DNA from 4 places in the Enterococcus sp. AZ163 genome. Region 2 is predicted to be linked to each of the others. Evidence: riboswitches for the same ligand, from Rfam matches in the RefSeq annotation. Region 2 holds a riboswitch; each other region holds the start of a gene.
The links. Region 2 has a riboswitch for magnesium ahead of IGI46_RS07600 (FtsW/RodA/SpoVE family cell cycle protein). Riboswitches for the same ligand answer to the same signal wherever they lie in the genome.
Positions count from the first base shown of each region.

Region 1: it holds a riboswitch for magnesium, as region 2 does, so the genes downstream of both, IGI46_RS14445 (phosphatase PAP2/LCP family protein) here and IGI46_RS07600 (FtsW/RodA/SpoVE family cell cycle protein) in region 2, are expected to answer to the same signal.
Region 3: it holds a riboswitch for magnesium, as region 2 does, so the genes downstream of both, mgtA (magnesium-translocating P-type ATPase) here and IGI46_RS07600 (FtsW/RodA/SpoVE family cell cycle protein) in region 2, are expected to answer to the same signal.
Region 4: it holds a riboswitch for magnesium, as region 2 does, so the genes downstream of both, IGI46_RS14460 (ABC transporter permease subunit) here and IGI46_RS07600 (FtsW/RodA/SpoVE family cell cycle protein) in region 2, are expected to answer to the same signal.

Region 1 is NZ_JBIPAO010000001.1:3,006,719-3,012,708, reverse strand. It holds gene IGI46_RS14450 (LCP family protein) at 1-150, opposite strand, end outside; M-box (ykoK) riboswitch at 1,992-2,158, shown strand; gene IGI46_RS14445 (phosphatase PAP2/LCP family protein) at 2,252-3,859, shown strand; gene IGI46_RS14440 (BglG family transcription antiterminator) at 4,351-5,990, shown strand, end outside.
Region 2 is NZ_JBIPAO010000001.1:1,597,353-1,603,342, forward strand. It holds gene IGI46_RS07595 (DUF916 and DUF3324 domain-containing protein) at 1-478, shown strand, start outside; M-box (ykoK) riboswitch at 946-1,114, shown strand; gene IGI46_RS07600 (FtsW/RodA/SpoVE family cell cycle protein) at 1,224-2,354, shown strand; gene IGI46_RS07605 (FtsW/RodA/SpoVE family cell cycle protein) at 2,359-3,537, shown strand; gene IGI46_RS07610 (LCP family protein) at 3,622-4,518, shown strand; gene dat (D-amino-acid transaminase) at 4,563-5,420, opposite strand; gene IGI46_RS07620 (aldo/keto reductase) at 5,868-5,990, shown strand, end outside.
Region 3 is NZ_JBIPAO010000001.1:2,595,346-2,601,335, reverse strand. It holds gene IGI46_RS12360 (alpha-ketoacid dehydrogenase subunit beta) at 1-620, opposite strand, end outside; gene pdhA (pyruvate dehydrogenase (acetyl-transferring) E1 component subunit alpha) at 623-1,732, opposite strand; gene mgtA (magnesium-translocating P-type ATPase) at 2,117-4,717, opposite strand; M-box (ykoK) riboswitch at 4,875-5,045, opposite strand; gene IGI46_RS12345 (nitroreductase family protein) at 5,190-5,918, opposite strand; gene IGI46_RS12340 (PLP-dependent aminotransferase family protein) at 5,902-5,990, opposite strand, start outside.
Region 4 is NZ_JBIPAO010000001.1:3,013,422-3,019,411, forward strand. It holds gene IGI46_RS14450 (LCP family protein) at 1-262, shown strand, start outside; gene IGI46_RS14455 (LysR family transcriptional regulator) at 605-1,489, opposite strand; M-box (ykoK) riboswitch at 1,851-2,018, shown strand; gene IGI46_RS14460 (ABC transporter permease subunit) at 2,117-3,832, shown strand; gene IGI46_RS14465 (ABC transporter ATP-binding protein) at 3,960-4,739, shown strand; partial or broken gene IGI46_RS14470 (transposase) at 5,132-5,990, opposite strand, start outside.

The sequences.
Region 1 (5,990 bases), 1.4 Mb from region 2:
GGACTTAAAGTTATTTTTTATTGGATGATAACCGTCAGCCATCGTTTTTTCTAAATGGTGGTCAGTTAATAAGAAATAAGCTGAGACGGCAATAGTACACATCAAAATTACTGTGATGAGTAATAGGATTTTCTTTTGTGTTGTTTTCATTGGAATACTTCCTTTCTTTTTGACCATAAATTGTAGCCGTGAGATTAACAAATCATTAGCACTTTTGTATAAAAAGCGGGTTTAATTTAAGGACCGTTCAGATAATGTGAGGAAACAGTCTTATCATATTCGGAATAAATGCTAATTGAGACTTGTATATTACGAATGGCTATCTTCTGGTGTATTCACACAACGGGTATTAAATGACCTGTATAGAAAAGAAAATATCAGCAGATATCTGAGTATATAATAACGATAATCGGTAAACGTTGGTAGATGATATTTTAATCTTAATAATATATTTAAAAAGAGAAAAAATAGGATAAATATTGCTTAATAAGCGAAAAAGCTTTACGGGGAAACCAAAAAGCAGATAAGTTATCATTAGGTAATATTGATTTAAAATAACGATTATCCGATATGGTCGCTCGATCAATCATATCTTTCGGTATGTTTTGGATAATATACTTTGCTATTTGGTGACATTATCAGGTTGTTTAGAATTTGAGAGTACGCATAAAGTATGCTAATTGAGTGATCTTTCTGAAAAGACTCAAATTTTTATAAAGAGATTATGTTGGGGTGAGTGAGAGTTTTTTCGGAATATATACGAGGGTGTTTCATAATAATGGGAACTGTATCAGTGAAAATTTGTTTTTTCAAATTCTCAAGAAAAAGGCCGGGAAAAAACTCATGACCTCGTTACAAAGTTTAAAAAAACGATCAAGAATTTTAGAAAAGTTGGCTCTTTTCTAAAGGTAGACATGAGGCAAAATCTACGGGGATTTTTTTAGTGTTATTCGAACGGTAGTAGAAACTGGCTTAGATCTTCGAAAATATCTGATTCATTTATTTGAAAAAAGCACCTAACTTACCTAATCAATCTCCCACTGTATTAGCAGTCTACTTGTCATGAACTGCAGATATTCAGGATAAATGCGCACTGTCTCTCACGCTTACATCCAACCTTTTAGAGAAGTGCTATTGATTAAAAAACACGAAAAGTATGCTGGATAGTATCCTAAACAAAAATAAAACTCATTATTCCGACCGGTATAAAAATAATGTCTATAACAAGAGCTTACGGGTCTATCACTAGAGCATTTCATGTTTCTGGAGGCGTTTGTTCACTATGAAACTTTGAGGAGGATATTGTCCTATGCAAAATATTAATAAGCTGCCTTCATGAATTTAGAAACATTCTATGCTTAACGACATCAAGGTAAGACAAGTAAAGACTTCAATAGAAAAAAACTTTATTCATAATCTTTAAAAAATCTCCTAAAGTTATTTATCCAGACGAAAATCCGTTCGACAAGCTACGCACTGGTAAGATGACCCGCGAAGTAGCTCCTTGAGTAACTGCATGATCATATTATTCAAAATATCAATAATTTGGGTGATGGTTGTTCCTCGATAGCCTGATTCAGCATAAATCCTAAGTAAACTGGTGTTTTTAGGTAACACATTTATCAGATGCAAAACTTCCAATAGTGGTGTCATACCAATTTGCAGGATATATCTTAATATAAAGGAGATTCATGAAAGAAACTGTTATAAAATACCCTTTTCTGACAGTTTCATTTGATAAGTAGAGATTTCTACTAAAATGGATGTCAGAACATGAAATGGATTTGCCTGTATGATGCAATTCCTTTAGGTGATATAGGATTACCTGAGGTTTTCTCTTCTAAAAGAAGGTGATGCACAGATGCTGATTTTTCAATATAATACTTATTTGCTTTCTTGTAACACAATTGAAATAATTTAAAAAAATACTAAACTTACTCAAAATGATTGAGAGTAACCCGCAATCAATTCTATACTTCTGGGGTTAGATAAAATAACCTTGTTAGGTGAGGCTCCTATCCAAACATAGGCTATTGCGCAGAAATGTCGAAAGACACCAATGTGTAAAACAGGAATGGTCGAATTAAGGCTCTTCTAAAAATAGCTAAGAGAAATCTTTACGTTGGATAGTGCTAAAGCTCAGACGATGAGAACCGATTGGTTTGCTGCGTTTTTTTAGAAAGCAGCAAGCACTTATTTACGATCGATGCTGGCTTAGTCTACTCTTTCAAGGGAAAAGAAAGGGATTCTCATGCAAACATCGAATAAAAAATTTCCGCTTTATGGCATAACAACCATTTGTTTTGCCTTCCTCACACTGTTAGTGGCTGCCAGTCCAAATTGGTTTCAACAAATAGACGAAGCAATTTATCACATCAAATGGCAATTAAATGCCCCGATGTTAACGGCTGTCAGTCTGTTGGCAAAAACAGCGACAATTGGCCCTATGTTCCTGATCTTCTTATTATTTATGATTTATCTTCTGCATAAAAAAGAAAAAATCCTTGCCTTTTGGTCAGTTAGTAACCTGTTAGCTGTCGGTTTCTTAGGGAGCGTTTTTAAACATGTTGTCGGCCGAGCTCGACCAACTCTGGGCGCTTTAGCCGATCGTAGTTCCGCGAGTTTTCCTAGTGGGCATTCGCTGTTAGCGATGTGTCTTGTCTGTACAATTTTTATCACTTTAAACTATCTCAATGTTAGAAAAACTAAAGGCATCAAACTTTTTTTAATTGTCTATCTCGTACTGATTGTATTAGGACGGCTCATCTTACGTGTGCACTATCCTAGTGACATAATTGCTGGTATGCTCCTAAGCTATAGCTGGGTAAATTTTTCGTTCAGTATTGTACAACGTTATTTGCAAGCACCTGTAGAAGAAGCCTCAGCCCAACGAAGTCGGCGACATTCTCGTAAAAGAAAAAGTTTATTCCTAGTGTTCAGTTTGACCCTTTTATTTTTAGGAACTCTTTCTGTCTCGGCTTATGGTATCAGCATGTATCATAATTTGAAAAAAACGGCGAATACAATGTATAAACCACGAAAATCGTCAACTAAAAGTCCAGATTTAGCTAAAGGAGAACCCGTTAGTTTCTTAATTATGGGAATTGCAAATGATTCAAAAAGAAAAACGGATTACCGCTCCAATGCTTTAATGGTGGTTACTGTTAACAATCAATTAAAAAAAACAACCATTACCAGCATTCCACGAGACTATTATGTGGAAATGGCGGGCACTAATGGTGAATGGAATAAAATCAATGCGGCCCACGTTTTCGGTGGTGCCGATATGCAAATCAAAACGGTAGAAAACGTCTTACACATTCCTATCAGCCATTACTTTTCTGTGGATATGGATGCCATGAAGGACCTTGGCGATGCTGTCGGTGGTGTCACCGTGAATAACGCCTTTGAATTTGACGCTGAAGGTATTCATTATCCGAAAGGCAAGCAACATTTAGGCGGATGGGAAGCTTTGCAATACGCACGTATGCGTTACGAAGACCCCGAAGGCGACTATGGTCGTCAACGCCGCCAACGAGAAGTTTTAGTTGAGATAACAAATAAGTTACTTTCTTTTAACAGCTTATTAAAGTATCAAGAAATTCTAGATGTTATTGGAGAACACGGCGAAACCGACTTATCCTTTGACCAAATGATGGCCATGTTAAAACAATATACGCCTGCACTAAAAAATATCGAAACCGATCAATTGAAAGGTTATGATTTTACAGGTGATGGTGTGACAGGTATTGAAGGAATCTCTTATCAGCTTGTAGAAGAAAGCGAACGACAACGCGTCGAAAATGCCATTAAAGAACAAATGGGTATTAATACAAAAGAGGATGAACAAAATCAATAATTATATCCCGTATAAGAGGTTGTAACAAAGCGTTCAACTCTAAGAATTAAAAAAATATCCGAAAATAGTTTTTTCTATTTTCTGGATAGTTCGACTTAGGTCCAAAGAAATTGCTTTAGGAACACCATTTATTCGCAAAAAAAGCACGGAGCATAATCATTATGATTAATGTTTCGTGCTTTTTTTGTACATTGAAAAAAATAGGGTTCTTATTTAACGACGTTTAACCTTATCAACTTGATTTTTCGTCAGTAAACGAGAAATTTACAACTGTTGAGCAGGCTTGATAAGCCTTTCTGCAGGACTACATTGAAGTGATAGTGATAAAAAGAACTTTAAATTAGTTACGATTGATCTAGCTTCGGATTCTATTTTATTATATGTTTAGAAAACTTCAGGAATTATCTTGAAACTAGATGTGATATCCAAATACAGGAATAAATGTTAAATTACAGATACAGGGAAGCGCTTCCCTGAAAGGAGTGGAAATCATGCTTGAAATAAGCAAGCGTCAGCATACACTATTGAGATTGCTATTGGAGCAAAAAGATTTTTTACCGGTAAATCATTACTCCAAGATTTTATCTATCTCCGATCGTACGTTGTATAAAGACATCGATAATTTGAATAAAGTATTAAGGAAAAGGGAAATTGAAATTATAAAACGGCAAGGAAAAGGAATTTGTATAAGTAAGTCGAATTTGTCAAATGATGAAATAATAAAAAGCTTCGGTGAGACTTCGATTCAAATAGACTTCAATCAGTTTCCACTCGAACGACAAATAAAAATAGCTGACTACTTATTATTAAGGAACGAAAAAGTATCCTACCAGCTTTTGTCTGAAAAATTTTTAGTCAGTAGAACCTCTATATCAAATGATTTAGATCAAATACAGACAATTATTGAAGGAAGCTCAGCATCAATTCGTTCTGATAATAATGGAACAAAAGTAGTTGGAAAGGAATCTGAAATACAAAAGGCAATCAAACAATATGCTTACTTTATCATTGATAAATCAGACTTAACTAGTAGTTTTAAAGTCCAATTTCCTGCCTTATTATTTAGGTTTTTATCTAAAGACATTATCGAAAAAGTTTCTATGCTCCTGCACACAAATGATTACTTTGATATCGATAAATTACCAGATAACTATTTTCAATCATTGGTACTGTCAATTGGTATACTCATTTCTCGATTGCAAGAAGGGGTTCATATTGAACATCAAGATAATTTCTTGTTTGAAAATGTGGAGTCGCTTAAAACATTCTTTTTAACCAATGAATTAGTAGAGCATCTTGAATTAAATAATAGTATCAAGTTTGATTCAAACGATTTTGAATACCTAAATCGGCAATTAGTTGCACACGGATTTGAACCGCAATTAAAAGATACAACGACTCAGAAGCAATACGATGCCGTGGTAAAAAAAATGATCAAGGAAATGAGTGATTCAATTCAGGTTGACTTAACTAGTGATGACAAATTATATATGAATATCCTTTATCACTTAGTGTCCATGATCTATCGATCCAAATTAAATGTTCCAGTTAGTAATCCGCTTTTGGAGGAAATAAAACGAGAATACTCTGTTTTATACAGTACAACATGGCTAATATTGGCTGGAATTGAGAAAGAATTAGGCATTCGATTAACCGATGATGAAGTTGCGTTTATGATGATACATTTTCAGGGCGCAATTGATCGTATTTCAGAGAATCGAAAGATATTAATTGTTTGTCCCACAGGAATCGGAACGTCAGAGCTGATTGCTAATCGCTTAAAAAGAGTGTTTTCTCCGCAAGATATTGTGGAGGTAACCTCGCTGCGAAAACTTTATAAAAGAGACTTGAGCAAGGTCGATTTAGTGATCTCCTCAGTACAACTAGAAAAAATTGAAGTTCCCGTAACGTATGTTTCTCCTTTAATGAGCAAACAAGATTTAAAAAAGGTTTCTGCAACTTATTTGGATTTATTCTACGATGAAGAAGAATCGAATGATCACTCTTTTGAACATTTAGGCAAAATAATCGATCCGACTATGATTTTTCTAAATGAAACAATAGCTACTAAAGAAAAATGCATAAAAAAAATCACCCAAAAACTCTTGCAAGATAATTTAGTTACAGATTC
Region 2 (5,990 bases):
TGATTTACAATACAAAGGGATTAAGGCGAAGGAATTGACAAATAATGCTGGTCTAATTGTTTCCATGGAAAATCCTACACCGATCAATATTAAGAAGGCATCATTGACGGCCGATGTTTATGCTGAAGATGGCACTAAACCAGTGATCACTCGTACAATTGAAGATGGCGGTATAGCGCCATCATCTCGCTTTGATTTACATTTATTCAATGGAGAAGCAGGAGATACGAAGCCTTTGGTTGCTGGAAAGTATCGCTTGGAGCTAAGTGTAGAAGATGACGCTGGCCACAATTGGAAGTTTAACGAACCATTTGAGATTACGAAAAAGGAAGCTAGTGCAGTGAACAACCAAGTTTTCCAGGTTGAAGAAGGCACGAATTATTGGCTGTATATTATTATCGGAATTCTGGCGGCGGTAGTCTTAAGCTTCTTGGGTTATTTCATCTATACCAAACAAAAACAAAAAAGCAATCAATAACTGTTCATTATAAATCAAAGGACTGAAGGTAAATTCATGAGAATGATAAGAGCCGTCAGTTCTTTTGTTTAACAACAATTTTTTGGTGATACTAATTGAATGTTAAAATAATTGTTGTTCTTTTAATTATATGCTCTTGTTTTTTATGTTTAAGGGAAATAGCTTGGAAAAGAAAACTATTTTTCATCGCAGCAAGAATGGTACTTTTAGATGACCGTAATTGCAACTGATTTTTGGAAAAAAGGTCATTTTTAGAAAATTTTTTGGTGTATATAGGAATTAGCTGAAAGAAACAATCCGAGGAGTCTCCGTAAGTAAAAAGCTAGTATCTGGAAGGTTTTATTCAGTATTTGTTCTTTTGTATCTAATTGGATGTTATTAAGAAAAAGTAAATTAAGTGAAAAAACTAGAATTTTGGTTGCAAGCCTCTTGTTGGAAAGAGTAAGATTGGATCGTGAAAATAAAACAATATAACTTGTTAGGTGAGGCTCCTATACAAACATAAGCTATTGCTCAGAAACATCGAAAGATGCCAATGGGTAAAACAGGAATTGTCGGATTAAGGCTTTTTCCAAAATAGCTAAGATGAGAATCTTTACGTTGTATAGTGCTAAAACTCGGACGATGAGATGACACTAGGTCAGAATTCTTGTTCGAAAAGGTTTCTGACCTTTTTGTATGAATTTTAAAACTAGTAGAAATAACCGCTCGCTTTCACCTAACTTTGTCGAAGGGAGGTGAAGCAATGCAAAATGTAAAAAAGATCGATTGGTGGATTATTGGACCTTATGCCGTCCTGTCTATCATCGGTCTTTTAGAGGTTTTCAGCGCAAGTTCTTATCGACTCATGATCGCCGGTGCGAATCCTCGAAGTTTATTTTATCGCCAGCTAGTCTTCGTAATTCTTAGCTGGGGCGCGTTAGCTCTAACCTATTCTGTTAAACTGCAGCACTTTCTGAAATTAGGAGTAGCCCAAATTCTTTTAGGTTGTTCGGCCTTGCTTTTGCTGCTGGTGAAGGTACATCTTTTTGGAGTAACGGTGAATGGGGCTCAGCGCTGGATTTCGATTTTCGGGATTCAATTTCAGCCTTCGGAATTGGCTAATATTGCTCTAATTTTTTACTTAAGCTATTACTTTCGTAATCCATTGCAATCAAAAAAAGAATTGCGGGCGCCCATTTTAGTTACTCTGTTTTTGGCAACGCTGGTTTTTATTCAGCCTAAAGTAACTGGAGCCTTGATTCTGTTACTTGTGGCAGGAGTTCTTTTCTGGGCAGCGGCGATTCCAGTCGATGTTGGACTGATTCTAGGCTTTGCAGCGGTAGTTGGCGTGTTGGTAGCTGCTGGAATTGTGCTGCTGCTGGGGAGTCATGATTTACTGCCACACCTGTTTCAACATGTGTATGAACGAATCGCGATTGCGGGAAATCCCTTTGCTGATGTCAATGGAACAGGGTATCAAATGAGCAATTCCTATTATGCCATGTATAATGGCGGATTCTTTGGTCGGGGAATCGGCAATAGCATCACCAAAAATGGTTATTTGCCGGAAGCAGAAACCGACTTTATTTTCTCAATTATCGTCGAAGAATTAGGGATGATTATGGCCTTGTTTTTGCTTCTGCTTTTGTTTGTCATTTGTCTGCGGCTGTTTTGGCTGAGCACCCATTGCCAAAATCATCAGGCTGCATTAATCGTCATGGGGATTGGGACTTTGCTGCTGGTGCAGACGAGTATTAACGTAGCCAGCACACTAGGTTTAATTCCTATGACGGGGATTCCATTACCCTTTCTCAGTTATGGTGGAACCAGCTATATGATTCTTTCGGTCAGTCTTGGGGTTGCATTGAATATCTCAGCTAGGGAAAGGAGGTGAAGAAGTGAAGCGCAAAGAGTGGAATGATGCCTTATTGCTGCCGATCTTTTTACTTCTCATTTTAAGTGTTTGGGTACAATATCAGGCAGCTTTGCTGGATGGTCGAGCCGTTCAGCCAGTCATTTTTAAGCAGCTGATTTTTAGCGTGTTAGCTTTTGGAGCGTTGCTGATTATGCGACGGATTCCCTTTCAATTTTTAGTTAAGTTTGCACCTATTTGGTATAGTTTTTCCTTAGGCATCATGTTGCTGCTGCAATGGTATTATGACCCAGCAATGTATCTGTTGACAGGAACTAAACGTTGGCTGCGAATCGGACCGTTGTCGCTGCAGCCTTCAGAAATGGTGAAAATCAGTTTTATATTAATGCTCGTACATTTTACGTTGAAGTACGAAAAAGAAGGTCGGCCGCATTCCTTGAAAGAGGATGGGGTGTATATAATAAAAAGTTTGGCCATTGCTTTACCAACCTTTTTGTTGATGTTCATGCAACGGGATTTTGGAACCAGCTTAGTGTTTATTTGTGTTTTGGCAGCTTTGTTTATTGTAGTGGGTGTAGATAAACGGATCTTATTAGCTGGAGCAGGAACATTAGCAATGTTGGGGGGATGTCTGCTGTTGTTTGTCTTCACTGAGTGGGGACGAGTAATCTTGCAAACTCTACATTTTAAAGAGTACCAACTGAATCGAGTGGAGGCCTGGATTGATCCTTTCAAGTATCAGGATTCGATTTCTTTCCAGCAGGTTCGCAGTATGCTATCCGTGGCAGCGGGTGGTTTTGCCGGAAAACCTAGTGAATTGGTCTCCATCTATGTTCCCGTACGTGAGTCAGATATGATTTTTACTGTTATTGCAGAAAAAGCTGGGTTTATTGGCAGCAGCGGTGTTCTGTTTTTGTATTTCTATCTATTTTATCAGATGCTGACGGCTGGAATTCAAACCAATAATCGCGGCTGCTTATATTTCTCAGTAGGTTTGGTTTTTGCCTTATTATTCCAGACAGTAGAAAATATCGGTGCAGCCATTGGAATTTTGCCGTTAACGGGTATTCCGTTGCCTTTTTTGAGTCAGGGTGGAACCTCCATGATCACAGTGTGTGTTGGACTGGGAATTGTCCTAGGAATGGAAAAGCCAAAAAAAGGCCGAAGAGTGGCAGCTCTATCGACCCCAAAAAAGATAAACTAAGAAATTCTCAGTTTGACTTATCATAATAGAGGACCAGTGATTTGGCAAGCGAGAGTTTCCCTTCAAATAGAAAGGAAATAAATGATGAACAAGGGACAAAAAGCAACGATTTTGGTTCTTATGCTCCTAGTTGCAGCAGTCAGTTTTGTCTCCTTTGAGTTTCTCGAGGGTTTCACAGCTGAAAAAAAGACGAAGACTGTCAAAGAGGAAGCGCCAGAGCTTCCCGTACCTGCGGGGGTGCCGGAGATAGTGAACTTCACATTAGTCGGATCGGATGCTCGGCCTGATGAAGAAAGCGGCCGCTCCGATAGTTTAATGATTGGCCAGTACAATCGCCGGACTAAGCAGCCTAAATTGATTTCAATCATGCGAGATTCCTATGTGGACATTCCTGAATATGGGAAGGACAAAATCAATGCCGCTTACTTTTACGGTGGTATGCCCTTGCTTGAGGAGACATTAAAAGATAATTTTCAGGTAAAAACACCTTACTATATTAGTATGACCTTTGATAAATTTGTCGATTGCATCAATGATTTGTTTCCCAAAGGGGTGACGATAGATGCTCAAGAATCCTTTGAATTAGATGGTGTGACTATCGAAAAGGGAAAACAACAAATGGACGGCAACACATTGCTGCAATACTCTCGTTACCGTGGTGATGGTGAGGGAGATTTTGGTCGGATTACACGCCAGCAGCAGGTAGTAAAGGCTTTATGTGAGCAGTCTAAAGGTATCACCACATTAATGAAGTTACCAAAGACTATTGGTAAGCTGATGGGCAGCATGGATACCAATATTCCTAACACGGTATTGATTGCCTGCGGATTGGACTTCATTAAGGGGGTTGAAAAGCCAGTGGAGACATTGTCTATTCCAATAGAGGATAGCTGGAGCTACAATGATGATACTCCAGCTGGTAGTGTACTGGAGATACAATTGGATAAAAATCAACAGGCGATTGCTGATTTTCTAAAATAAAATAGCTTCCCTCTGCCACTGAAAATCGGCAGAGGGAAGTTTTTTTATAGTTCTACGCCGCAGTTTTTCTCGATTTCTGCAACAAAGTATTGTTCTAATTCTGTTGATAGCGGACCACGAGTACCATTGCCAATCGTTTCATCATCAATGGTAGTGACAGGTGTTACCTCAGCCATAATACTGGAGATAAAGACTTCATCGGCCTGCTTCAACTCTGCTAAGCTGAATACTCGTTCTTCGACAGCAATATCATTTTCCTTTGCCAGCTTCAAGATGGTTTGCCGAGTAATCCCATTTAAAACAAAATTATTTGCCGGGTGAGTAATCAGAGTATTGTCTTTGACAATGAAGACGTTGGAGTGAGAGCATTCGGTTACGTGATATTCATCCCGATACAAAATGGCTTCGTCAGCACCAGCTTTAGCAGCTTGATTTTTTGCTAGGACATTGCCTAATAAATTCAAACTTTTAATATCACAATGCAGCCAGCGATCATCTACTGCTGTAATCGCAGTAATGCCTTTTTCAAAAGAGGCAGGATCACGAGGTGCTGCCATGGAAGTAGCCATTAAAACTGGTTCATTGCTAGGCAAGTACACGTGATTTCTCGGCATTTGAGTGCCGCGAGAAATCTGTAAATAGATCATTCCATCACCTAATTGATTGGCAGTGATTAATTCAGTTAATTGATCCTTCAGCTGTTCCTTAGTATAAGGAATCTCCAAGTCAATCAATTCAGCACTATGAAACAGACGGGCAATATGCTCGTCAAAGGTAAATATACAGCTTTGATACACTCGAAATCCTTCATAAATTCCATCGCCAAATTGATACCCCCGGTCCTCGATATCCACCTTAGCATCCTTCCGGTCAACCAATTGACCATTTAAAATAACTTTCATCTGTTTCCCTGCTTTCTTTTTTAGTGTATACGCGAACGTTTGATAGTATTCATAAACAACTAAGACGATACTAAAAGCCGTTGGTCAGTTAAAATAATGCAACGTAAATTTTAGTGTTCTTTGATAATTGTAGAAATGGGGTAGTTCTATTGATAGGTAAAGACAGAACTAATGAAAATAACGGTGATAGAGTTAGTCTTTAAAAGCAGCCCTTTTTCCATGAAGGTGCTTGGTTAATAGTAGCGTACTGATATTATTTATATCATGATAAATTAATCATGAAAGAAGGTCAATGGGAAATGCGGAAACATCAATCGCTGCTAGCCTTCTAGCAGACGATCAAATTTTTGAATGAGCAGTCAAATGACAGCAGAGTAAATTTTCTGTTGACTTAGAGTGCACTTCAAGGAGTACACTACTTTTAATCAATAGAAATGAGGGATAAAGATGCGCTATATTAAATTTGGCAATACTGGAATGGATGTTTCACCATTGTGTTTAGGAACGATGGGATTTGGAGATCCTGACAGCGGCTTTCATGAGTGGGTATTAAGAGAAGAGGACAGTCGT
Region 3 (5,990 bases), 1.0 Mb from region 2:
ATGGATACATCAGAACCTTCTTTAGTGACAGCTGCTTTATCCAAAGGCACTTCATAAATTCCTTCCGGCACTTCTTCACGGAACGAACGATATAATTTCATATGTTCCAAGAAGACTACTGGATCGTTGTTGCGGATTGATGCAATCAACAAGCCTTTCGCATCGTATGGATTTGATGGAATAACCACCCGTAAACCTGGTGATTGAGCCATTAATCCTTCTAAGTTATCTGAGTGAAGCTCAGGTGTATGCACGCCGCCACCAAACGGTGCACGAACAGTCACTGGCAAGTTACGAGTATTACCCATACGGTAACGAGTACGCGCCATTTGACCTACGATTTCGTCCATGGTTTCAAAAACGAATCCGAAGAATTGAATTTCGGGAACTGGACGAAAGCCTTCAAGTGCTAAACCAAAAGCTAAACCACCGATACCTGATTCTGCTAAAGGAGTATCAAATACTTTTTCTTCACCAAATTTGTCTTGCAATCCTTCTGTTGCTCGGAAAACACCGCCGTTTTTACCAACGTCTTCACCGAAAACTAGGACATCTTCATCTTTTTCAAGCATCAGAGCTAAGGCATCTGTAATTGCTTGGATCATTGTTTTTTGTGCCATTTTTATTTCGACTCCTTCGCTTCGTAAGTTTCAATTTGTTCTTTAATATTTTGTGGTTGAACTTCGTACATATTTTTCAAGAAATCAGATACTTTTTGTTTTGGTGCCCGATCAGCATCAGCAATTGCTTGCTTGATCTCTTCTTTTGTTTGTTCAATCACTTGTTCTTCTTTTTCTTCATTCCATAAACCTTTTTCTGTTAAATAGTTACGGAAGCGAACCAATGGATCTTTTTGCTGCCATTCGTCATCCATATCTTTGGTACGGTAACGAGTTGGGTCATCCCCTGATAATGTATGTGGACCATAACGGTAAGTCAAAGCTTCGATTAAAACTGGGCCATTTCCGTTTGCTGCCCATTCACGAGCCGTTTTAGAAACAGTGTACATTGCTAATGGATCCATTCCATCTACTTGAATACCAGGAATTCCGGCTGCAACTGCTTTTTGAGCAAGTGTTGCTGCTGCAGTTTGTTTTTCTCGTGGTGTTGAAATCGCGAAACCATTATTTTGGATATAGAAAACTGCATTTGCATGATATGCACCTGCAAAGTTAATTGCTTCATAAAAATCACCTTGAGAAGATCCACCATCACCAGTGTAAGTGAAGACAACGTTCTTTTTCTTACGTTTCTTCAAGCCTAATGCTACTCCGGCTGCTTGCACGTATTGCGCACCAATAATGATTTGTGGTGGTAGTGCTTGCAAGTCATCAGCATATAAGTTTCCGGCAACATGACCGCGAGACCATAGGAAAGCTTCAGACAATGGAAGTCCGTGTTGAACAAGTTGAGGTACATCACGATAACCTGGAAGTAAAACATCTTCTTTTTCAAAAGCGAAATGGCTGGCAAGTTGACTTGCTTCCTGTCCTGCTGTTGGTGCATAGAAGCCCAGGCGTCCTTGACGGTTCAATGCAGTTGAACGTTGATCCAACACACGAGACCAAACCATTCTTGTCATCAATTCTACTAATTCTTCGTCAGTCAATTCAGGAATCAAATCCTCATTTACGACTTTCCCCTCTTGATCAAGTGCCTGATATACTGGGAAATCTGCGTTGATCTTTTCCAGTAGGGCTTCAAAATCAATTGCATTCTTTTTCTCTGCCATGTTGTAACACAATCCTCTCTTTAAGTCTTTAGAAAGTGATACAGACCTTCAATCTGTATCATTGTTCTGTTGCTTACATATCTAAAGTAACATTTTTATTACTGAAAGACAACCAATATGCTGTAGTATTTTGAAGAAAATGAAGCGATTTTCTCCAGCGAATTGTGACAAAAAAAACAAACTCTTCTTATTTCAAGTTTCTTTTTCTTTAAATACTGAAAACGTTCTACCTAATCTCTTGCCTAAAGGATCGCTATATTAAGGTTCTTTAATTATCTTATGTTAAGTAATTTCCATGTGAAATTAGAAACGATCTAAACTAGGAGTTATTATTGTAAATGCAAAAAAAGAAACAGAGTAACGAAATTCGTTACTCTGTTACAATTAGATCCATTCTTTTGCAATTTTTATATAAAGGAACTTAGCAAATTGAACTGCAGCCATATATGCAGCTACAATCCCTACAAACCAAATCCAGTAGCTAGCAGGTAATTGCACAAATTCAAATTGTTCGCGGAATGGTGATAAAACAATAATCATTCCTAAAACGACTGCAGCCATGATACTGCTAAAAACTGGCAAGGAAGGTCGACTTTGAATGAATGGAACTTTTCGGGTTCTTACCATCAGTACGACTAAAGCTTGCGTAGCTAATCCAACCATGAACCAGCCGGTTTGGAATAAGCTTTGATTTGCTACCGTATTTGCCCCAAATACAAACCACATAACTAGGAAAGTAATCACATCGAAAATGGAGCTGACTGGACCGATACAAACAGTGAATTTCATTAGTCCTTTTGTTTCCCATTTCGTTGGTGTTAATAATTCCTCGTCGTCTACGTTGTCCCAAGGTATAGTCAGTTGAGCAAAATCATAGATCAAGTTTTGCAATAGCAACTGTAAAGAAAGCATTGGCAGAAATGGTAGGAAAGCACTAGCAATTAAGATTGAGAACACATTTCCAAAATTGGAACTGATGGTAATCTTAATATATTTCATCATGTTACTAAATACTCGGCGGCCTTCGATTACACCACTTTCTAGTACATCCAAGCTTTTTTCTAAAAGAATAATTGAACTAGCATCCTTTGTAATGTCCGCAGCAGTATCTACTGAAATGCCTACATCGGCTTTTCGTAATGCAGGTGCATCGTTAATACCATCGCCCATAAAGCCAACTGTGTGACCTTTTGTCTGTAAGGATTCAATAATTCTAGCTTTTTGCATAGGATTCAATTTAGCGAATAAGTGAATTTTATCTGCAGCCTGTTGTAGTTCTTCATCACTCATCTGATCCACTTGATTACCTAGAACAAATTTATCCGCATCAATTCCAACATCTTGGCAAACTTTTTGAGCTACAATTGCGTTGTCACCCGTCAAAACTTTTACATCCACTCCATGTTCATGTAAAGAAGAGATAGCAGTAATTGCAGATTCTTTTGCAGGGTCCAAGAAGCCCATGAATCCAATTAGAGTCATATCTTTTTCGTCTTCTGTGCTATAAACTGCTTCATCATGAGCATCCCTTTTTATAGCTACTGTGATCACCCGCATCCCTTGACGATTCATGCGTTCATTAACCTGCTGTAATTCCTGATGCAGTTCTTCAGTAAATTCCAATACCTCTCCATCAATTTCAACATATTTACATATAGAAGCCATTTCTTCAACAGCACCTTTTGTAATCATCCATTGATGCTCATCAGCTTTTACTACGACAGTTAATCGGCGACGAGAAAAATCAAAAGGTATTTCGTCAATTTTTTGAATCGACTGAAAAGGCACTTGCCGGTTTTCTTCTTCATAGTAATTAATCACAGCAATGTCCATCAGATTTTTCCAACCTGTTTGGTAATTCGAATTCAGAAAGGCCAAATCCAATACTTGAGTGTTTTCTTTACCTAAAGGATCAAGATGCTGAACCAATACTACTCGGTCTTCGGTGATGGTTCCTGTCTTATCCGTACACAAGACATCCATACTACCCAAATTTTGAATAGATGGTAATTCTTTCACAATCACTTTATGCTTCGACAAGGTCAAGGCACCTTTTGCTAAATTAGAGCTGACAATCATTGGTAACATTTCTGGCGTTAAGCCCACTGCTACAGCGATAGCGAAGAAAAATGCATTGCTCCAATCACCTTTTGTGATGCCATTAATTAAGAACACTAATGGGAAAAGTACCATAATCAAGCGCAACAATACTTTACTGACACGGGCTAAACCGACATCAAAGGTTGTCTTGCCGCGTTTGGTTGTGGCATTTTTCGCAATGTCGCCAAAGAAAGTCTGTTGCCCAGTCTTTAAGATAATTGCCCGACCTTGTCCACTTAATACGTCCGTTCCCATAAAAACTAAGTTTGACATATCCAATGCATTGTTCTCATCATCTGAAGCAACGGAAGCAGACTTTTCAACTGGCATTGATTCTCCAGTCAAAGAAGACTGATTCACAAATAAATCCTTCGTCCAAATTAATACTGCATCTGCTGGAATCATATCTCCAGTTGCTAAAGTTAAAATGTCTCCCGGCACCACTTCATCCATTGGAATTTCTTTTGTTTGGCCTTCACGCGTAATTGCGGCCGTATTCTCGATCATTTCTCGTAATTCAATACTAGCTTTTTGTGAACGATATTCTTGAATAAAGGTAATCAGCACGCTGGCTAAAATCATTATTCCCATAACCACAGCTGCTTCATAATCAGAAGTCAAAAAAGAGACAACCATTAATAAGGCCAATACATAAACAAACAAATCATTAAATGCTTGAAGAAACAAAATGATTGCAGGGGTTGGCTTTTGAGCCGATACTTCGTTGGGACCATATTCTTCCAGTCTCGCTTTAGCATCTTCTTCTGATAATCCGTTTAAAGATGTTCGCAGATTCAGGAACAAATCACGATCCGGTAATAATGCGAGTTTTTTCAACGCTTGATCTTTACTTATTTTTCGTGTGATGAGGCTCTTTTTGTTCATCATCATATTTCCTCCTACCAGCAGAGAAAATCAGTGTCTTCCCTACATTTTTAACTATTTTCGGTCGACTCTCATCTGGATAGTCCATGACTCATCACCGTCCTTTCTTTATTGGCAAAGCAAAAAGCGCGCGCTCGATAATGAGCGCGCGCAAAAATAATCACGGTCATCGTCGAGCTTTAGCACTATAGGGCGTAGACAGTTTTATCTGTCAGCTGCGTTATGAATCACCTTCACGATGATTCCTGTTCCACCAACTAAGAGTCTCTCGATTCTTTCGCGGCAGCAGCTTGTGTCCATATAGGAGCCTCACCTAACAATTTATACAATTTCCACTTTTACTATAGTAAAGATAGCACTGAGTGTCAACAAAAAGAGCAACTTATGTGAGAATTTGAAAAGAAGTTGAACAGTATGTTCTCTGGGTCTCCCTATTTAAAAAGAGAAGAGATAGTAACAATTCTTCAAGCTTTTATTCTTTTAACAAACGTTGTTCTTTCACAAATTCATCGATGGTAACATTTGGCTTATTACTAAAATAATCCGCAAACTTTTTACTCCACAATTTAGTTTCTCGGGCTTCAGCAAAAACTTCCATGGTTTGATCGTACGCTTCAATTTCTCCGTAATCATACTCTTGATAACCATCATAATGAACAACTGTTTTTTCCGGTAAGCGTGGCTTAATACGCATTTCCATAGTAGGCTTACCAATACTTAACCCAGCCACTGGCAGTACGTAGTCGGGAAGGTTCAGTAATTCACTGATTTTTTTTATATCTTTACGAATGCTGCCCACTACCACGCTACCTAGTCCTAATGCTTCAGTTGCAACAACAGCATTTTGCAAAGCTAGTGCAGTATCAGTGACAGCCGTGATCAGTGGATCGATTCCTTCAGCAATTGAGTAGTCCACTTGATAATGCTCTGCTACTTTCTGTGTGCGTTTTAAATCTGCAACAAACAATAAGAAAACCGAACTTTTCAGCATATGAGGATTACCTGGATTAAGCTCAACAAATTTTTGGCGAAGTTTTTGGTTCTTGACTACAATGATGCTGTACATTTGACCATTCATCCAGCTGGGTGCTTGACGGCTTGCATCCAATATTTGTTGTAAATCCTCATCTGGCAATTGATAGTTCTCATCAAAATCCCGATAGGTACGATGATTATTTAATACTTCAATTATCTCTTTCATACTTACGACCTCCTATAATTTCTGATATCTTTTGCAGTTTAACAAAAAAGATGTAACACTCCTCTTCTGTCA
Region 4 (5,990 bases), 1.4 Mb from region 2:
TTATCCGGATAGCATCCAATACGTAAGCCATGAGTTAAGAGTGAGTCTGGGCATTGATAAAAAAGATGCCCGTGACAAGAAAGATTTCGTCTTCCACACGAATGGTCAATATCTTTATCAAAGTGATTACTCTGTACAAGATCCAGATTCTGAAGATCAAGAATCAACCTCGCTCTATGGAAATACTTATATAGGAACACCCGGTAATACTGAAACTGGCGAATTGCCTATTGTTGAAACAAAAAATGGTTTTGTTCCTTGATCGGTAAACTATATTCTTTTAGAAAAAGAGTACGATCTAAAAGTTCTCTACAAAATAGAAAATCTGAAGGTGAAATACTTGATACCAACATCAGTATTTCACCTTCAGATTTTCTGTTTTGTTCACAAGTTCTTCTTTCATAGTCTGACAAGCTTGGCCACATCGATCAACTTCCAATCTCTTATAGCATTGCCTTTCGTATGTTGAAATTTTTTTGCTATAATTCAGGTTACGTCTGCACTATCATGTGATAAATAGATACCGCAAACAGAAAAAAATCAATAAAGAAAACTGTGTTTTTGTCCTTCCTAACTTAAATTCACTGATAACCTATGCTTATTTTCAATTCCTGTTGTCTTGTCCTTCGATTTCAGCAAATACTTCTTTTAAATATTCTTCAACGTCTCCAAGATTAAATAACTGATCATTGTTTCTATTTTTATATAGATAATAGTCTATTTCCATTTCGTTGGGTAAAGAAAAGAATTTAATAGTATCGCTTGATAGCAACTCTTTTTCGGCTGCATGAATTACTAAAAATCCTCTATTTTCATTTATCCACTTTTGAACTCCCAAACTATCATGGCAATAAAGAAACTGAGGAATAATGTTGAAAAAAACAGCTATTTTTTGAGTTAATTGTCTGTGTCCTAATTGATCCGTCAAAATTATAAAGGGCCTTTTTTCTAAATCCTTAGACGTAATTTCACTTAAATCACTTTTTACTAACGATTCATGTGCAACAATCAAAATCTTTGAATGGATCAATAAAGCTCTTTCTAATTGAGAATCTTCAACTAGGCTATTTGTAATTACGAAGTCTAATTCTCTTCCCTTTAATCTATTTAACAGATCCAATGGCGCGGCATTAATATAGTTTATAGGATACCTTTCTCTTTTTACTGTACATTCATTCGCTTCAAATATTAGGACCGACTCACTCACCCCTACTCTAAATATAGGCTGGTCAATTCTTTGATATAAAGGGAATTGAATTTTTTTAACTTCTTCTAATATTTTTTCAACCGCAGGTAGAATTTTTTCCCCACTCTCACTTAACATCAACCTTTTCCCTTGCCGAACAAATAAATCATATCCAAGTTCATTTTCAAGACTTTTTAAAGCAGAGCTCAAAGATGATATGCTGACATACAATTCTTGAGAAGCCTTAGAAAGACTGTTGTACTTGGCAATAACGTAGAAATATTCTAATTTTTCAATTGACATTTTCACCACATCCCAGCGTCTTTACTTTAGGTCAACCTAATTTTGCACCCAATTTGTATTATAAACAAGGAAACTTTTTTTATAACTTACGTTCTTTAATTGGTGTTAACTTTTGGAATAAGTTTTCAGATAGATTATCGTTGATTTCTCGAAAACATTTCCTTCCGTTTGAAAAATGACAAATTATTTCCTCTCCACTTGGAGAAACATTCTATTCCATTATTTTTGAAAGTTTTTACACAAAAAGCGAAAAGTATCAAAGACCCTTATCTAATAACAATAGGTACTGCTAAAAAGTACCAACAACAAATTTTTAGTTGTTTTATTCTATTTCGCGAGTATTATAAATTTGCACAACAAAATAGAATCATATTAGGTGAGGTTACTCTGAAGAACACAGGTTATCGCTCGGAAATGTCGAGAGACAGTAACGAGTAAAGCAGGGATTGTCGAATTAAGGCTTTCCTAAGATAACTAGAATTTATTTTCTTACGTCTCAGAAAGCCAAAGCTCAATTACGTGATTACTTATCATCTTTTCTTTTTTGAGTAACCTCCTAATATGATTATTTAGGAGGTTTTTATTTTGAACGTTTTAAAAGCACCAATCACCAAAAAATCTACTCTCATGAAAGCTCTTGGAAACACTACTATAATAGTCATTCTCACCTTGTTTCTATTTATTATGGTTTTCTCGAGTATAAAAATGAATCGACCTCTTAATAGTTTGCCATCAGAGGATTTTTTATCAGTAGCCAGACCTCAAAATGACTTTCTGGCGATAAGCAATCTCTTCTATTTTTCCATTCGCACGATGTTTCGAATGATTGTCGGGATGGCCTGGTCTTTCCTCTTTTCTTTTATTTTTGGCATTTTGGCAGCAAAAAATAAAACGGCTAGACAGATTATTTTACCATTAGTCAACTTTTTAGAATCTGTTCCGCTATTAGGTTTTTTAACCTTTACAACAACTGGCTTACTTGGCCTATTTCCAGGAAATGTGATGGGGTTAGAATGTGTCGCAATTTTTGCAATTTTTACAGGGCAAGCTTGGAACATTATGCTGACACTTTATCAAATAATGGAAGTCGTTCCTTCTGATTTGCTCAATGTGACCGATCAATTCAAGTATAATCCTTGGCAAAAATTTTGGCGACTTGAGTTTGTTTATTCGATTCCAGGATTGCTATGGAATGTGATCATTTCGCAAACTGCTGCCTGGTTTGCCTTAGTAGCCAGTGAGCAAGCTTCTGTTGTATTGTCAAAAGAGAAGACACTCTTTCTACCTGGGATTGGTTCCTATATTCAGGTAGCATTAGACCGCGCAGATTTTAAAGCATGCTTATGGGCTATCTTGGCATTACTGCTTAATGTTGTAATCCTTAACTTCTTAGTTTTTCAACCTTTAGTCAGGGCTACCTACTATTTCAAGTATGAAGCGGATATCGAAAGTTCAATTCCACCAAAATCATTGGTTTATCAGTTGATTCAGCATGCTTCTATAACTAAATATTTTTCAAGAGTATTTGCTAATTTTAGTTTTTTCTGGATTTATAAACTGCCTAATATCTGGTATTTCCTTAAGCTGGATTGTCTGTATAAAAAAGTAGCGAAGCTTCGAAATTTTTTCAAAACTCTTTGGTATGTTCTCTTAGCTATTTTAATTATAAATTGGTCAATCAAACTTTATTATTTCTTGCCACATCAGGATTTTAGTTTAATTCCACAATTGATGCTGGATACCACTTTACGAGTAACGTTAGCGATGATTGTTGCTGGATTGATTTTCATACCATTAGCGGTTTGGGTTGCCAGCGATAATCGCCGATTGAATGTTGTTCAACCAATTGGACAAGTAATAGGTTCGATCCCTTCAAATATCTATACGCCGTTCATCGTTATTTTCATAAGTATTGGTTTTAACAAGCTAGAATGGTGGACTTTGCCGCTCATCATGGTAGGTTGCCAATGGTACTTTTTTTTCAATGTTATTGCTGGTTATTTAGCAATTCCTGATGAGATTCGTGATGTAACAAAGATATTTAAGCTTTCTAAATGGCAATGGTGGGTTAAGTATCTCATCCCGTCTATTTTACCTTACATCATTACAGCGATTATCAATGCTGCAGGTGCAGCATGGAATGCAGACATCGCTGCTGAAAGCATTCAATGGGGAAAAAAGCAAATTGATGTCACAGGATTAGGTCACTATATTTCGATCAACGATGGCATAAAAGACAAGTCTGCATTAGGGACTTTGGCCATGTGTTTTATTGTGGGACTATGTATTGCATTTATTTGGCAACCTCTTTATCGAATCGCTAAAGATCGGTTCCACTATTAATACTAGTAAAAGCTGTTCATACTAAATATGTTGACTAAAAAAGAAGTAATTTTGACAAATGAGATCTGGTCTTAAGCTGAAAGGAGAAGTATATTTAGGTTTGAATACTTAAATATGCAAAACTATTATGGAAAATACAGAATTGTTAAATGTGAAATCTGTCTATAAAGAATTTGAAATTGAAGGACATAAGGAGAATTTGAAAGTCCTAGATAACGTAAATCTAACCGTTAAAACCAATGAATTTCTGAGCGTTATTGGGCAATCGGGAACTGGTAAATCAACTTTACTAAGAAGTATTGCAGGACTCGTACAACCAACTACCGGTGAAATCATTTTTGAAAACAAAAAAATATCAGAACCTGACTCAAATATAAGTATGGTATTCCAACATTTCGCTCTTTTTCCTTGGCTGACCGTCGAAAAAAATATCAGTTTTGGTCTAGAAAATCGCAGTGGGCTCTCACGAGAACAAGTAAAAAGAAGAGTGAAAAACTTGATCGAAATGATTGGTTTAAATGGCTTTGAGAAAGCCTATCCGCGCGAGTTGTCTGGTGGAATGAAGCAGCGAGTTGGATTTGCCCGAGCACTAGCGACTGAACCTAGCTTACTATTGTTAGACGAACCTTTTTCCGCACTAGATATCGTCACTGCTAGCCAGCTATCCAATGATTTATTAGAAATTTGGTTAAAAAATCAAATTGCTACAAAATCAATTGTAATGATTACTCATGATATTCAGCAGGCTGTTCAGCTCTCTGATCGAGTAATTTTAATGGACTCGAATCCAGGACGTATAGCGAAAGTTTATCCAATCGATATCCCTAGAAAACTTCGCTCTCCAAAAACAATTATAAACATTGTGGAAAAAATCACTGAAGAAATGATTATGATATCTAGAGACTAATTTCTTCGAGCGACGTATTTTATTCATTGATTATTCGGAGGGCACCCTTCTTTATTACTATAATTTTAACTCGTCACTGTTCTTATGCCTGTTGTAGCAGCAATTATTGCTTACTGCAACAGGCATTAAAAATATAATAGTACATATTCTGCTGAATGATAAAATCTAACTAAGCAATTATAAATAGGATGATCATGCCACAATTTAAGAGGCAAATACGGTAAATAACGAAAATGTAAGCCCTTTTTGGTTTTTAATTTAAAAGAGGCTGTGACATAAGTAGTCTCTAAACGAATAAAAAAAATGACCACCTCCCGAAAATCTATCAATGATTTTCAGTGAGGGGGTCATTTTTTCTATGTAAGAAGTCCTGAAGTTCGTCCTACAACTGCCAACTTCATCATATTGAGGACCAACACGAGGAGGCCGGTTTCTCTCTTCACTTTTTCCATACCTCGAACATGGTAACGAGTGAAACCTAAACAAGCTTTCATCCGACCAAAAACAGGTTCTACGTCGATTTTTCTTCGTGCATAGATTTTTCCTATTTCAGGAGTTGAAAGCAGTGTGACTTGTTTCGCCTTAAAATATTCCCAGGAAGGGTTGACACTCATTTTTCTGGTGTATCCTTTTTGTGTTAATGCGGCTAGAATAACTTGTTTATTCTGATCATATTTCTCTGCTTGATATTCTTTAAAATCTTTTACGAACCCTTCCTTATCCGTTCGTTGACGGTAGGCATGAAAATTGAAGCGTACACCCTTTAGATCTACATAGTAATTGTCTTCTTCATGATAAGTCCAATTCATGACTTTTCGCTCATCCGTTTTCCATTTCTTACTTTGTTCTTTGAGCATTGATGCATAAGGAATTAACACAGTATGTTGTGCGTACTGATCCTCCAATTGTCGATAATTTTTTTCTGACCCATATCCTGCATCAGCAACAATCACGGTTTCTTCAACCAAATCCATTTTGTCTAAAAATGGAAGTAACGTTTTTGTGTCTGTCGGATTTTGATAAACATCATAACCTACTATATATTGATCACAAGTGGCAAGCTGTAGATTATAGGCCGGCTTCAACTGGCCATTCCATTATGCATGGGATCTTCTTTAACCCGCATGAAAGTAGCATCTACATCCGTCTTTGAATAACTGTTGCGAGTTCCACAAAGAGTGAGACGAAGGCACACGTTCCTGCGTCAACCAGCGTACTGGCAAACTTTCTTCCGCAAGTTGTTCAATTTTA